Regions from separate parts of the Streptomyces sp. 71268 genome, predicted to be linked through region 2. Evidence: riboswitches for the same ligand, from Rfam matches in the RefSeq annotation. Region 2 holds a riboswitch; the other holds the start of a gene.
The links. Region 2 has a riboswitch for glycine ahead of gcvP (aminomethyl-transferring glycine dehydrogenase). Riboswitches for the same ligand answer to the same signal wherever they lie in the genome.

Region 1 (7,423 bases), 1.7 Mb from region 2:
CTCGATGACGTCCACGTGCTCGCAGCCGCCGTAGTAGCGGCGGCCCGGGTAGCCCTCGGCGTACTTGTTGGTGAGGACCGTGCCCTGGGCCTCCAGGACGGCGACCGGAGCGAAGTTCTCCGACGCGATCATCTCCAGGGTGGACTGCTGGCGGTGGAGCTCGGCGTCGACGGCGGCGGCGACGTCCGGGTCGAACTCGTGGAGGGAACTGTTGAAAGTCGACATCGGCATCCCGATCAGATCAGAGGCGTCAGGGTCACGTGGAAAGGTGCTCAGCTTTCGGTGAAGGCCGTGTACTCGTCGGCGGAGAGCAGGTCGTCCGGCTCGTCCGAAATCTTCACCTTGAACAGCCAGCCACCCTCGAAGGGGGCCGTGTTCACCAGCGACGGGTCGTCCACGACGTCCTGGTTGACCTCGGTGATCTCACCGGTTACCGGCGCGTACAGGTCGCTGACCGACTTGGTCGACTCCAGCTCACCGCAGGGTTCGCCCGCGGTGACCTCGGCGCCGACCTCCGGGAGCTGGACGAAGACGACATCGCCGAGCGCGCCCGCGGCGTGCTCGGTGATGCCGACCGTCGACACGCCGTCCTCGGCGGCCGACAGCCACTCGTGCTCCTTGCTGTAGCGAAGCTGCTGGGGGTTGCTCATGACCTGATTCTCCTGTACGCGATGGCGTGGTCGTGCAAGGGGGCGGGAAAACGATGGAACGGACAAACGCCGCCGAGGTGCCGTACGGAAAGCAAACGGACACCTCGGTCGGGTGGGACCGGGGCGGCGGCTAGCGCTCGCGCTTGTAGAAGGGGAGCGCGACGACCTCGTACGGCTCGTGCGTCCCACGGATGTCCACGGCCACGCCCTCGGTGCCCGGAGCGGCGTGCTCCGCGTCCACGTAGGCCATGGCGATCGGCTTGCCGAGGGTGGGCGACGGGGCGCCGGAGGTCACCTCGCCGATCACGGTGCCGTCGGCGGCCACGACGGAGAACCCGGCGCGCGGCACCCGACGGCCCGTGGCGACCAGCCCGACCAGCTTGCGCGGCGGGGCCTCGGCGGCCCGCTTGGCCGCCCCCTCCAACGGCTCGCGGCCGACGAAGCGGCCACCGTTGGTCGTCTTCTCGAACTTCACCACGCGGCCGAGCCCGGCGTCGAAGGGCGTGGTCGCGGTGGTCAGCTCGTTGCCGTACAGCGGCATGCCCGCCTCAAGGCGCAGCGTGTCGCGGCAGGAGAGCCCGCACGGGATCAGCCCGACCGGCGCGCCGGCCTCGGTCAGCGCCTGCCACAGGGTCTCGGCGTCGCCCGGGGCGACGAACAGCTCGAAACCGTCCTCACCGGTGTACCCGGTACGGGCGATCAGCGCCTGGACGCCGGCGACGGTGCCGGGCAGGCCCGCGTAGTACTTGAGCCCGTCCAGGTCGGCGTCGGTCAGCGACTTCAGAATGCCGGGGGACTCGGGGCCCTGGACGGCGAGCAGCGCGTACGCGTCGCGGTCGTCCCGGACGGCGGCGTCGAAGCCGGCGGCGCGCTCGGTCAGCGCGTCCAGCACGGTCTGCGCGTTGGAGGCGTTGGCCACCACCAGGTACGTCTGGTCGGCCAGCCGGTAGACGATCAGGTCGTCCAGGATGCCGCCGTCGGCGTCGCAGATCATGGTGTAGCGGGCGCGGCCGACGGCCACCGAGGACAGGTTGCCGACGAGGGCGAAGTCGAGCGCCTCGGCGGCCTGCGGGCCGGTCAGCGTGATCTCGCCCATGTGGGAGAGGTCGAACAGGCCGGCGCGGGTGCGGACGGCGACGTGCTCCTCGCGCTCACTGCCGTACCGCAGCGGCATGTCCCAGCCCGCGAAGTCGGTCATGGTGGCGCCGAGCGCGCGATGGGTCGCGTCGAGGGCGGTGCGGCGCGGAGAATCGGGCAGGCTGCTCATCGGTGCGGACTCCCAGGGGGTGGGCAGGGCTGGCGAGGACATCCTCCCCATCTGTCATCGGAACCTGAGAGGTTCGCCTTGACCCCCCGCGGAGCGGGGCAGGCTTGCACCTTGGGTGGAGCCGCGCGAACGGCTCGCTTTTCAGATCTGCCTCATCCACGCGGTATCGGGGCCTGAGAGATTCAAGGGAGGACTTGCTCCTTCGGCGTCCCGGGCGGCTGATCGAGCAGATCATCGCTGGTCCGGGAACTCTCCCGCATGGATTCAAGCGGCCAGTATGCAGTTGCGCGCACATCATGACACGGACAGGCGAGCGATGGACCCCCGGTCCGGCACCCAAATCTCCGGTGGGGCGTATTACCTCTTCTTTACACTCGGTGGATACGGACCGTGGTGACCGCCGCCGTCATGCTCGGGGAGGACGATCACGTTGCAGGGTCAGGGCACGCAGGCGGGACAGTCACGAACACCTCCAGTGACCGCGCCAGCCGCGCCGTCGCGGCAGCGGGCGCGGGCGGCCGGGGAACTGGTGCGGCCGGGCCGCGGCCCCCGGGTCCGCGACCTGCGCGCCGGCGGCCGGGCCCACGCCCAGCCGGCGGACCGGGCCCGCACGCAGCCCGGCGCGACGCTGACGGACTTAGCCGACCGCTCCACGGCCGACCGCTCCACGGCTGACCGCTCCACTGCCGACCACTCCACGGCTGACGGCCCCTCGGGCGAGCGCCTCTCGGCCGACCCCGGCGTCGGCGAACGGCGCGCCGGGGGCCCGCCCGGCGAGGAGCCCGCCAGTAGCCCCACGCCCCCGGAGTCCGCCGGTGACCAGGGCCCGCGCGTGCCCGACGGCGGCGGCCACCTCCCACGGGCGCGCGCCGCCGGCGCCCCACCGCGACCGCCGGTCCCGGCCGTCCCGACGGCTCCGTCAGCCCCGCCGACCCCGTCAGCCCCGCCCACGGCAGCCGTGGCAGCCGCCCCGCCGGCCCGGGTGCGCGAGCTGCGCTACGTCGCCGGTGACCTGGTCGTCGTCTCCGGGCTGCCCGGCAGCGGGAAGAGCACCCTGATCCGCCGGGTGGTGCCGGCCCGTGACGCGCAGGGCCGGCCGGTGCGGCGGGTCGACTCGCAGGACGCCAGGGACCGCTGGGAACGCCGGATGCCACCGTGGCTGGCCTACTCCGCCTACCGACCGCTGGTGCGCCTGGCGCACTACGCGGGGTTGCGCCGGGCCGTGCGCTCCGGCGACAGCGTCGTCGTCCACGACTGCGGCACCATGCCGTGGGTACGCCGCTGGCTGGCCCGCTGCGCGCGGCGTCGCGGCGTCGCCCTCCACCTGGTCCTGCTGGACGTGCCGCCGGGCGTGGCCCTGGCCGGGCAGGCGGCGCGGGGCCGTGGGGTCTCCCCGTACGCCTTCGGCCGCCACCGCGCCGCGGTCGGTCGGCTGCGCGCGGAGGCGCTCGCGGGAGCCCCGCCGGCCGGCTGCGCGTCGGCGGTCCTGCTGGACCGCGCGGCGGCCGGGGCGCTGGCCGACATCGGGTTCGACTAGACCCGTAGCCGCCCGCGCTCGCGCCCGCGCGGCGAGGGCGGCCCGGCGCGCCGGGTACGGGGCGCCCCGAGATGCAACGGGACACGACGGGGCGCCACCTCCGTGCACCCGTACGCGGCGCCCCGCGCGTCTGTCTGTACGCGGGGCACCCCACGCGCCCGACGGGGCGCCGGCGGCTCCCGCGCCCGCGCCGCGTGCCGGCGCGGGACCCGGTGGGCAGGCGCCCGCGAAGGGTGCCGTGCGCCCGGGCGGGCGGTGGCCCGCGGGAGCGGGGGCGGGTGCAGCCGTTAGGGTGCGTAGGCAGGTCGGACGAGACGGTGGTTGGACGAGATGAGCATCCCTGAGCGACACGAAACCTCCCCGGCTGTCGGCGGTTTCCCGTGCAACGAGCTCGAAGAGGTGCTGGCCGCCTCGCTCGCGCTGGGCCCGGACGGACAACAGCGGACGGGCGCGGGCGCCCGCGTCGTCGAGGTACTCGGGCGCAGCCTGATATGGGTGCCGCTGCCGCGCGGCGGTGGCCCGGACAGCACCGAGTTGGACCTCGCCACCATCGAACTGGACGGCGCCGCCTTCACCCCGGTCTTCAGCTCCGAGGCGCAGTTCCACGCGCTCACCGGCGGCCAGATGTCCTTCACCGTCGCCCCGGCCGTCGAGTTCGCCCGTGGGCTGCCCCCACAGGTGGGCATCGTCGTGAACCCGGGCGGCGCGGTCGGCGTCCCGCTCCCGACGCCCGCCGTCGCCGAACTGTGCCGCGCCGGCCGCACCCCCCTGGACGGGGCCGCGTCGGGCGGCCGGGTGCTGCTCTACGAGCCCGACTGGCAAGACGAGCCGGTCGACTTCCTGGCCGCGGCCGGCATCGAGTTCACGGCGACGCCCGGCGTGCGGACCGCGCGCCGGGCCCTGGCCAGCGTCGAGGGCCAGCCCCCGGCCCTGTTCGTCGGCGTCGAGGTGGACCGGCCCGACCCGCAGGCGCGCGCCCTGGTGCTGGACGCGCTCGGCCGGGCGCTCGGCGCGGTCCCGGTGGCCTGGCCGGTACAGCTCGTCCTGCTGGACATCGCCCAGGACCCGGTGGCGGACTGGATGCTGGGGCGGGTGCGACCGTTCTTCGACCGGGACGTGTGACGTCGTGCGGGAGCTGTCGAGGGGGACTCGTAAGCTGGTTGGATGACCGGGCGGGGCGTGCGACGACGCCCCGGACATCGGCCGACAGAAGGGGCGTAACCAGGTGAGCGCGGGCGCGGACAGGGGGGTGCGCAGCGACTCGTATCTCGGCGGTGGCGGGCGAGGCGGGGCGGGTGTGCCCGCCGGGCAGGTCGAGGAGGCGCTGGGGCAGGTCTCCCCAGGGCGCTTCGACGCGTACGAGCGCCTCCTGCACGCCCTCGTCGAGGGCCAGGTGTGGATGCTCCTGTGGCACGGCCAGCCGGGATCACCCGACGCCCAGTACGGAAACATGGACATCGACGGCCTCGGCTACGCGCCGTGCGTGACCTCCGCGCACGAGCTGGCCGCCAGCGGCTGGCACCGCTCCCACGAGGTGGTCACCGGCCGGCAGGTCGCCGCCGCGCTCTTCCCCGAGCGCTGGGGCCTGTGGCTCAACCCGCACGCCCCCGGCGGCGGCGTCGGCGTCCCCTGGGCCGACCTGCGGCGCGTGGCGGGGGGCCTGGACCGACTGCCCGCGGGGCCGCTGCGGCTGAGCGAACCCACGGTGGAGATGCACCAGTTCTACGCCCTGCTCGGGCAGCACGCGCACCGCACGCCCGCGGTGCGCTCGCTGCGCCGCGCCTGGGTACAGCCGGCGCTCGGCAGCCCGTACCTGGCCATCGGCCTTGAGCTGTACGACACGAGCCAACAGGCCGTGGAATCCGTACGGTTGATGATGCGTCAGGCCATCGGGGTGGTGCCCGACGGGCTGCCGGTCTCCACGGTCGCGATGGCCGACGCGTACGACCCGGTGGCGATGTGGATGCAGGCCAACAGCCGCCCCTTCTTCGACCGCGACCTCTACGGACCCGCGCCCGCGCCCACGGCCGGATACGGCTACCCGCCGCAACCCCAGCCGTACTGAGCGCCCCCGGCCGCCCCGGCTCACAGCCCCACACGCGCCCACGCCCGTAGCCCCCACACGCGCCCGCGCCCGTAGCCCCCACACGCGCCCGCGCCCGTAGCCCACGCCCGTAGCTCCCGGTCCGGGGCTTGCGGCGGGCGCCGCCGGCCCGAACTCGGGCCGCCCGCCTGCCCGCTGGCGCGCCGGCGCCGCTCGCCCGGGACGCATGCCCGGTACGCACTCCCTGCCGGAGACGCGGCGTTCACCCGATATGCCGCACCCCGCCCAGCGCCCCGTCGCACCCTGCCCAGCGCCCCGTCGCACCCCGCGCGATGCCCCGCTGGGCCCCGGGTGGTGCCCCGGCGCACACCGCGTGTTGCCCCGCCGTTGCCCGCGGCCTCCCGTCGCGGCCCCTCGCGGGGACCCGCCATGGTGGCGGGAACGCGCCAATCCCGGCCGGTGCGTCAGGGGCGCACCAGGGAGTTTGTCCCTCCGCCTGGCGCGGGCGGCCGTCGCTGGCCACAACCCCTGTTCGCGAGTGGGTAATCGGCCGACTGCGCCCCGCTCATCCGGCTCCACTGTTCGGATAACGGAACCTTCCTGGCCACATCACAGTTGCGCATCCATTACCGATGAGGTCTGGCGGGTGATCGCGGCAGCGTTGAAGACTCCCGCTCCAAGGGACGTGTGGCGCGTCACACGACCCGAACGGGTGACGCGCCGCGGGTGAACTTCCCGGTCCGTCCGCACTCTTCGCGCCGAGCCCGTGCCAACGTTCTCGCGCTTGGCCGTACTCAGGGCCACGAGGGCGGATCTCGCTTCGCAGCTCTCGCACCATCAGCGGTACCCGCACGCCAAGTTCAGTCCATTTGCACCAGCTCAGCAGCTTTTGCTCCATCGGCTTTCGCTCCAACTGATGTGAACCAGCCGCTACAGCGGCGGTCGTGGGCCGGTCACCACCCGGCCGAGAGGGGTCCCCACCACGATGACGGCACCACTGCACGACACGAGCGCGGCCGAGACCGCGGCTGTCGACGTCGCGGCCGACGCCCCGGCCAAGGAGATCGCGGGCCGTTCGCCCGCCCAGATCGCCTGGGTGCGACTGAAACGGGACAAGCTGGCGTTCGTCGGTGGCGGCGTCGTGCTGTTCCTGATCCTCGTGGCGATCTTCGCCCCGCTGATCGTCAGTTGGTTCGGCCACCCGCCCAACGAGTTCCACGACGGCCCGGAGACGATCGACGCCTTCGGCGGTGGCCAACCGGTGGGCGACTGGGGCGGCATCAGCAAGGACTTCCTGTTCGGCGTCGAACCGACCAACGGCCGCGACACCTTCAGCCGGGTGGTCTACGGCACCCGCATCTCGCTGATCGTGGCCTTCCTCTCGGCGATATTCGCCGTCCTGCTCGGCACCGTCTTCGGCATCATCGCCGGCTACTTCGGCGGCGTCGTCGACGCGATCATCAGCCGCACCATGGACCTGCTGCTCGCCTTCCCGCAGCTCCTGTTCATCCTGGCGCTGGTCTCGGTGGTGCCCAGCGAGCTGTGGGGGCTGAGCGGTTCGGGCGTCCGCATGGGCGTGCTGATCGTGGTGATCGGCTTCTTCGGCTGGCCCTACGTGGGACGCATCGTGCGTGGCCAGACGCTGTCGCTGCGCGAGCGCGAGTACGTGGAGGCGGCGCAGAGCCTCGGTGCCGGCCGCCGCTACATCCTCTTCCGGGAACTGCTGCCCAACCTGGTCGCGCCGATCACGGTCTACATGACCCTGATGATCCCGACCAACATCCTCACCGAGGCCGCGCTGAGCTTCCTGGGCGCGGGCGTCAAGCCGCCCACCGCCTCGTGGGGACAGATGCTGTCGACGGCGGTGCGCACGTACGAGATCGCGCCCATGTTCCTGATCTTCCCCGGGTTGGCCATCTTCGTGA
Region 2 (7,423 bases):
AAGTCACGGTCGATGATGCCCAGGCAGTGTGATCCATAACGCCCCGTCCAGGCTCTGGGACGACTAAGCTCCGGGTAGCGAAACCGCTGGTCCCTCTGGACGGCATACGTCGGCCTAGCAGCTTGGCACTCTTTTCGAAGCAGAAAAGACGGGCGACTTTCAGCCTTCCGGCTACGAGATAAAAGCCACGGTCAGCCTCTGAAAAGACGGCACAGAAACGGATCAATCACCACAACGTAAGGTCCGGATATGCCCTTGCCGAGTTGACCGCAGGAGCGTCGGCAAAGGGAAAGGGAACACCTGTCGTATAAACTCGCCAATGAGGCGGAGAGTGGCGACCCGGCAATCGGTTCCGGCCCACCTCCGACCCCGCGCACAGACAGTGCCGTCCCGCACCCCCGTAGCACCTGTCTCGAAGTGAGAGGCGACTATGCCGCTGCATGTCTCCCCAGCCCCGGCGCCCGCGTTACGCAGCGTCCTCGCGGCCCTCGGTTCCCCCACCGCCGTCCGTGAGGCCCGCACCCCGGCCCTGCGCTCCGAACCGGGTCCGCTGACCGCCGAGCACCCGCTCCCGCTCCACGTCCTGGACCGCGTGTCGCCGCGCGGCGGACGGGCGGCGACGCCCACCACTCGGCTCGCCGGCTGGCGTTTCCTGATCGTCGGCGCGGACCACGCCGTCGCCGCCGCCGAGGCGATGTTCACGCCCGACGGCTGGGCCTTCTCGCACTTCTGCGAGGGCCCGTACGTGGCCTCGACCGAGAACGCCCTGCGGCGCGCGGAGGCGCTGCCCGCCGCGTACCAGCCCAGGCTGCTGTCCGTACCCGAGTTGTACATGCTCACGCTGTGGCTGCACCGCGACACGACCGCCGATGTCGACGCCGGCCACCCGGCACCGACGGACCTGCTGGTGCCGCTCGCCCCCGCGCCGCCCGGCATCGCGCCCAACCTGCCGCACCGGGTCGCCGACCTGTTGCCCATGCTGACACTCCGCATCACCCCCGGACCCCTGCTGGGATCGCCCGCCTGACGCATTGGAGCGAGCCCGTTGCGCCCCGCGACACCCCAGGTCGTGGGGCGCGCGGCATCCTGTCCGCCGACGCGCGTTCCCCCCAAAGGACTAGTGCATGCCGACTAGCAGGAACCACCCGTCGGGATGATGCGCCGCACGACAACCATCCCGACGAGTGACGCGTCTTCCACTGGAGAGAAGCGCTGCCGCTAAATGCCTGCGAAATCACGCTCGCAGGACAAGACTGAGACCAACCAACAGTTACGGGGGGCGGCAATGGATACCGCACCGAGCCGCAGGACAGCTACCACGTCACAGCGAAAGATTCCTTCCATGTGCCAGCACCAACCACCGTGCCCGACAGCCGAATCCGCTGACCGGGAGGCGGCCCACCTCGTGGCCCACCACCCCGAACAGGGCTGGAGCCTGTTGTGCAACGGGGTCCTGCTCTTCGAGGACACCGGGGAGCTGCTGCCGGACGGCCAGGTCATCGACCCGCACCGGCCGCTGAGCACCGAGCACGTCGTCACCGCCGCCTGACCCCTGCCCGCCGACGCGGGCACCGACAGGCGAGCACGCCGTCGCCGTACGGCAGGGGCCGCGAACCCGCGTCAGACCGTACGGCGGCGTGCCCCAGCACCACGCGAGTACGAGCACCGCGCGGACACGTACGGCGCAGCACCAAGCACGCAGCACGCAGCACGCAGCACGCAGCACGCAGCACGCAGCACGAAACACCAGGGGCCGGCCCGGCGTCACCGCCGAACCGGCCCCCTCGCATGTCCGTCGCGCGTCGGTCAGTCGCGACCACGCACCACGCCGGACCGCCTAGCTCTCGTAGCTCTCCGGCGGCGGGCACGAGCAGACCAGGTTGCGGTCACCGAACGCCCCGTCCACCCGGCGAACCGGCGGCCAGTACTTGTCCGAGGCCGCCACGCCGGCCGGGAACACGGCCTCTTCCCTGCTGTACGGGTGGTCCCAGTCGCCGCCGACCGTGGCCGCCGTATGCGGGGCGTTGCGCAGCGGGTTGTCCTCGGCCGACCACTCGCCGGAACCCACCTTGGCGATCTCCGCACGGATGGCGATCATCGCCTCGCAGAAGCGGTCGAGCTCGGACAGGTCCTCGCTCTCCGTCGGCTCGATCATGAGCGTGCCGGCCACCGGGAACGACATCGTCGGCGCGTGGAAGCCGTAGTCGATCAGCCGCTTGGCGACGTCGTCGACGGTGACGCCGGTCTCCTTGGTGAGTCCGCGCAGGTCGACGATGCACTCGTGCGCCACCAGCCCGGCCGGGCCGGTGTACAGCACCGGGTAATGCGGTTCGAGCCGCTTGGCGATGTAGTTGGCGCTGAGCACCGCGACCTGCGTGGCGCGGCGCAGCCCCTCGCCACCCATCAGGCGCACGTACGCCCAGGAGATGGGCAGGATGCCGGCCGAGCCCCAGGGCGCCGCGGAGACGGGGCCCACGCCGGTCTCGGGGCCGGCCTCGGGCTGGAGCGGGTGGTTGGGCAGGAACGGCGCCAGGTGCGCGCGCACGCCGATCGGGCCGACGCCGGGGCCGCCGCCGCCGTGCGGGATGCAGAACGTCTTGTGCAGGTTCAGGTGCGAGACGTCGCCACCGAAGTGGCCCGGCTTGGCCAAGCCGACCAGCGCGTTGAGGTTGGCGCCGTCCACGTACACCTGGCCGCCGGCGTCGTGCACCGCGGCGCAGATGTCGCTGATGTGCTCCTCGAACACGCCGTGCGTCGACGGGTAGGTGACCATGAGCACGGCCAACTCGTTGCCGTGCTTCTCGATCTTGGCGTGCAGGTCGGCCGTGTCGACCTCGCCGTCGTCGCCGGTCTTGACGACGACGACCTTCATGCCGGCCATCACGGCGCTCGCGGCGTTGGTGCCGTGCGCGGAGGAGGGGATCAGGCACACGGTGCGCTGCTCGTCCCCGTTGGCCCGGTGGTAGGCGCGCACGGCCAGCAGGCCGGCCAGCTCGCCCTGCGACCCGGCGTTGGGCTGGAGCGAGACCTTGTCGTAGCCGGTGACCTCGGCGAGCCGGTCCTCCAGCTCCCTGATCAGCGTGAGGTAGCCCTGCGCCTGCTCGATGGGCGCGAACGGGTGCAGCCCGCCGAACTCCGGCCAGGTCACCGGCTCCATCTCGGTGGTCGCGTTCAGCTTCATCGTGCAGGAGCCGAGCGGGATCATGCCTCGGTCCAGCGCGTAGTCGCGGTCGGCGAGCTTGCGCAGGTAGCGCAGCATCGCGGTCTCGGAGCGGTGCTGGTGGAAGACGGGGTGGGTGAGGTAGTCGCTGGTACGCAGCAGCGACTGCGGCAGCGCGTCGGCCACGGCGGCGTCCAGCGCCTCCACGTCGGCGTTGATACCGAACGCGCCCCACACGGCGGCGAGCTGCGCGCGACCGGTGGTCTCGTCGCAGGCGATGCCCACCTGGTCGGCGTCGACGAGCCGCAGGTTGACGCCGGCCTCGCGCGCGGCGGCCACGACCTCGGCGGCCCGACCCGGAACCCGCACGGTCAGCGTGTCGAAGTACGCCTCGTGTACGACCTCCACCCCGCCGGCCCGCAGCCCCTCGGCGAGCACGGTGGCGTAGCGGTGCGTACGGCGCGCGATGGCGGCCAGGCCCTGGGGGCCGTGGTAGACGGCGTACATGCCGGCCATCACGGCGAGCAGGACCTGCGCGGTGCAGATGTTGCTGGTGGCCTTCTCACGGCGGATGTGCTGCTCGCGGGTCTGCAGCGCCAGCCGGTACGCCTTGTTGCCGTCCGCGTCCACGGAGACGCCGACCAGCCGGCCCGGCAGGCTGCGGGCGAACTTGTCGTCGACGGCCATGAACCCGGCGTGCGGACCGCCGAAGCCCAGCGGCACGCCGAAGCGCTGGGTGCTGCCGACGGCGATGTCGGCGCCGAGTTCGCCGGGCGAGGTCAGCAGGGTGAGGGCGAGCAGGTCGGCGGCGACCGTGACGACGGCGCCGAGCTCGTGGGCCCGCTCGATGACGGCGCGCGGGTCGCGGAGTGCGCCGGAAGCGCCGGGGTACTGGAGGAGGATGCCGAAGACACCGCGCTCGGCGATCTCGTCCGGGATGCCGTCGGACAGGTCGGCGACGACGACCTCGACGCCGGTCGGTTCGGCGCGGGTCTGGATGACGGCGATGGTCTGCGGCAGACAGTCCGCGTCGACGAGGAAGACGCCCTGCTTGACCTTGCCGACCCGGCGGGAGAGCGCCATGGCCTCCGCGGCGGCGGTGCCCTCGTCCAACAGGGAGGCGCTCGCGGTGGGCAGCCCGGACAGGTCGGACACCACGGTCTGGAAGTTCAGCAGCGCCTCGAGGCGGCCCTGCGAGATCTCGGGCTGGTACGGCGTGTACGCGGTGTACCAGGACGGGTTCTCCATCACGTTGCGCAGGATCACCGGCGGGGTGAACGTGCCGTGGTACCCGAGGCCGATCATGGGCGTGACGACCTCGTTGCGGTCGGCCAGCTCGCGCAGCTCGGCGAGCACCTCCGCCTCGGTCCTGGCGTCGGGCAGCCGCAGCGACTCGGCGCTCTTGATCACGTCGGGCACGGCTGCCGCGGTCAGCTCGTCGAGCGAGCCGAAGCCGACCTGGGCGAGCATCTTGGCCTGCGCCTCGCGGTCAGGCCCGATGTGGCGCTCGTCGAAGGGCGTGCCGCGCTCCAACTCGGTCAGGGAGATGCGGTGTGCGGTCATCTACGGGGGCCTCCTGGTCAAGCGACCTTGGGGGGCACCAAGGCGCTGGTGCCCGTACGGCCTCCCCCTCTGTCATCTCAACCTGAGAGCTTCACCGGCCCGCGCAGCGATCCGGCTTTCACCGTCGGTGAGGAAGGGCTCCGGCATGTTGCCCGTGACCCGCCCTGCTTTCCAGAGTGACCTCGTCCGTACGGTACGTGTGCCTGAGAGATTCCGGGGAGGATTTGCTCCTTCGGCGCCCCCGCCAGCTTGCGACGGAGAGCTCTCCCGCACGGGGTCGACAGCCGTCTGCCAGCCTACCAGCGGCGATGTCGGCCAGCCCCTCAAGTGGCCGACGAGCTGGATCTGGCCTTACGTAGGTGTCATAGGGGGCAGTCATGACTTTGTTGGAGGTGATGGACGGTGCACACGGACACCGACCCGCGGCAGTTGATAGGCCGCAAGGCGTTCGACCGCCACGGCACGAAGATCGGCACGGTGGACGAGGTCTATCTCGATGACGCGACGGGCGAACCCGAGTGGGCAGCCGTGCGCACCGGCTTGTTCGGGCGCGATGTCTTCGTCCCGCTGGAGCCGAGCGAGGTGGTCGACGAGACGCTGCGCATCCCGTTCGACCGGGCGTTGATCAAGGGCGCCCCGGACCTCGGCGTCGGCCGGCACCTCTCGCCCGAGCAGGAGGTCCAGCTCTACCGGCACTACGGGCTCGACACCTCGCGGCGCGGCCCCGCCCCTCCCCCGGACACCGGCTTCGGGCGCATCGCCGGCGAGGAGAGTCCGGGCGGCTCACCCTCCGACGGCTGACCCGCCGGCGCCGGCCGCCACCCCGCCGCCGGCCCCGATGTCCACGGCCGGCAGGTCGGCTGCCGGCGCCCCGGGCGGTATCTCCGGGCGCACCAACGGCAGGGGCTCGGCAGGCGCGAGGGCCGGGTCGTCGACGGCGAACGTCCGCACACGGCCCGGCGCCGACCAGGGCTGCTCGAACCGCACGGTCACCCGCCCCACGCCGCTGCCCTGCACCCAGCCGGGGCCGTACTCCGCGTGCACGACGTCGTGACCCGGCAGCCAGTGCCTGGGAAGCTCGGGCGACGGCTCGAATATGGGGCCCTGCGGGGCGCTCTCCGGGCCCGGGGCCGGCCCGGGGTCAGGTCTGCCCGAAGCCTCGTCCCGGGCCCGCTGGGCCCCTTCCAGCGCTTCACGCTCCATGGCGGCCTGCGCGAAGAGGTCCTCCTGCGTGTAGTCGGCCAGACCGGTGACGCCGACGCCGAGGAGGCGCACTCCCTCGCTCGTCTCCACGCCGTCGATGAGCCGCCGCGCGGCCTCCCGCACCACCGAGGGGTCGTCCGTGGGGCCGCGTAGCGTCTCGGAGCGGGTGAGCGTCGAGAAGTCGTAGCGCCGGACCTTGACCACGACCGTGCGCCCCGACCTGCCCGCCTCCCGCAGCCGCTCCACGCACCGGTCCGCGAGCCGGGCCACCTCGAACTGCACCCGCGAGCGGTCGGTGAGGTCCTCGTCGAACGTGTCCTCCACGGAGACCGACTTGGTGTCCCGGTCGGCGACCACCGGGCGCTCGTCCCGCCCACTGGCCAGCGCGAACAGCGAGGCGCCGTGGGCCTTGCCGAGCAGCCGCACCAACTCGGCCTCCCCGGCCTCGGCCGACTCCGCCACGGTGTGGATGCCGGCGCGCCGCAGCGCCTCGGCCGTCGCCGGACCGACTCCGGGGATGGCCCGCACCGACATCGGCCCGAGCAGCGCCATCTCGGTGCCCGGCTCGATCACCACCAGGCCGTCGGGCTTGGCCTGCTCGGAGGCGATCTTGGCGAGCATCTTGGAGCCGGCGAGCCCGACCGACCCGGAGAGCCCGGTCGCGGCGGCGATGTCGCGGCGCAGCCGCTCTCCCACCGCGCGGGCCGCCTCCAATCGGGGCTCCACGCCGCCGACTTCGAGATCGACGAACGCCTCGTCCAGGCTGAGCGGCTCCACCAGCGGCGACAGCCTCGCCAACAGTCCCATCACCACGTCGCTGACCTGCCGGTACAGCGAGAAGCGCGGCGTGAGGTAGGCGGCGTTGGGGCACAGCCGGCGGGCCTGCGCCATGGCCATGGCCGAGTGCACCCCGAAGACCCGCGCCTCGTACGAGGCCGTGGACACGACGCCGCGCGGCCCAAGCCCCCCGACGATCACCGGTTTCCCACGCAAGCTGGGCTTGGATGCCTGCTCCGCCGCCGCGTAGAAGGCATCCATGTCCAGATGCAGGATTGTTGGCGCACCCCTCACACCACGATAGTGCCGTACGCCACTGACAACCGGGCTCAGACCGCGCGGTTGCGCCGCCTGGCCAGCTCGTCCCCGGGGTGGTGGCGGGCCAGCGTCTCGCCGGTGTCCACGCGCTCCCCGTGCAACTGGGACAGCGCCGCCTCCACGTCCCGCCACACCACGCCGACGGCGATGCCGAAGACGCCCTGGCCGCCCTGGAGCAGGTTCACGACCTCGTCCGGCGACGTGCACTCGTACACCGTCGCCCCGTCGCTCATCAGGGTCATCTGCGCCAGGTCGGCGTCCCCGCGCAGCCCCAGGTGCCGCACCGCGGTGCGGATGTTCTGGAGCGAGACGCCGGTGTCGAGGAGCCGCTTGACGATCTTGAGGACGACCACGTCGCGGAAGCTGTACAGGCGCTGGTTGCCGGAGCCGTGAGCCGGCCGC

Region 1: linked by a shared signal. The riboswitch ahead of gcvT (glycine cleavage system aminomethyltransferase GcvT) and the one ahead of gcvP (aminomethyl-transferring glycine dehydrogenase) in region 2 are both predicted to bind glycine.

What each region holds. Positions count from the first base shown of each region.
Region 1 is NZ_CP114200.1:2,272,968-2,280,390, reverse strand. It holds gene glyA (serine hydroxymethyltransferase) at 1-225, opposite strand, end outside; gene gcvH (glycine cleavage system protein GcvH) at 273-650, opposite strand; gene gcvT (glycine cleavage system aminomethyltransferase GcvT) at 781-1,917, opposite strand; glycine riboswitch at 2,069-2,184, opposite strand; partial or broken gene OYE22_RS08305 (AAA family ATPase) at 2,906-3,454, shown strand; gene OYE22_RS08300 (enhanced serine sensitivity protein SseB) at 3,785-4,576, shown strand; gene OYE22_RS08295 (enhanced serine sensitivity protein SseB C-terminal domain-containing protein) at 4,752-5,519, shown strand; gene OYE22_RS08290 (ABC transporter permease) at 6,484-7,423, shown strand, end outside.
Region 2 is NZ_CP114200.1:564,986-572,408, forward strand. It holds gene OYE22_RS02020 (hypothetical protein) at 431-1,027, shown strand; gene OYE22_RS02025 (DUF5999 family protein) at 1,343-1,549, shown strand; gene gcvP (aminomethyl-transferring glycine dehydrogenase) at 1,838-4,723, opposite strand; glycine riboswitch at 4,905-5,003, opposite strand; gene OYE22_RS02035 (PRC-barrel domain-containing protein) at 5,126-5,524, shown strand; gene OYE22_RS02040 (DNA polymerase IV) at 5,507-6,997, opposite strand; gene OYE22_RS02045 (MerR family transcriptional regulator) at 7,033-7,423, opposite strand, start outside.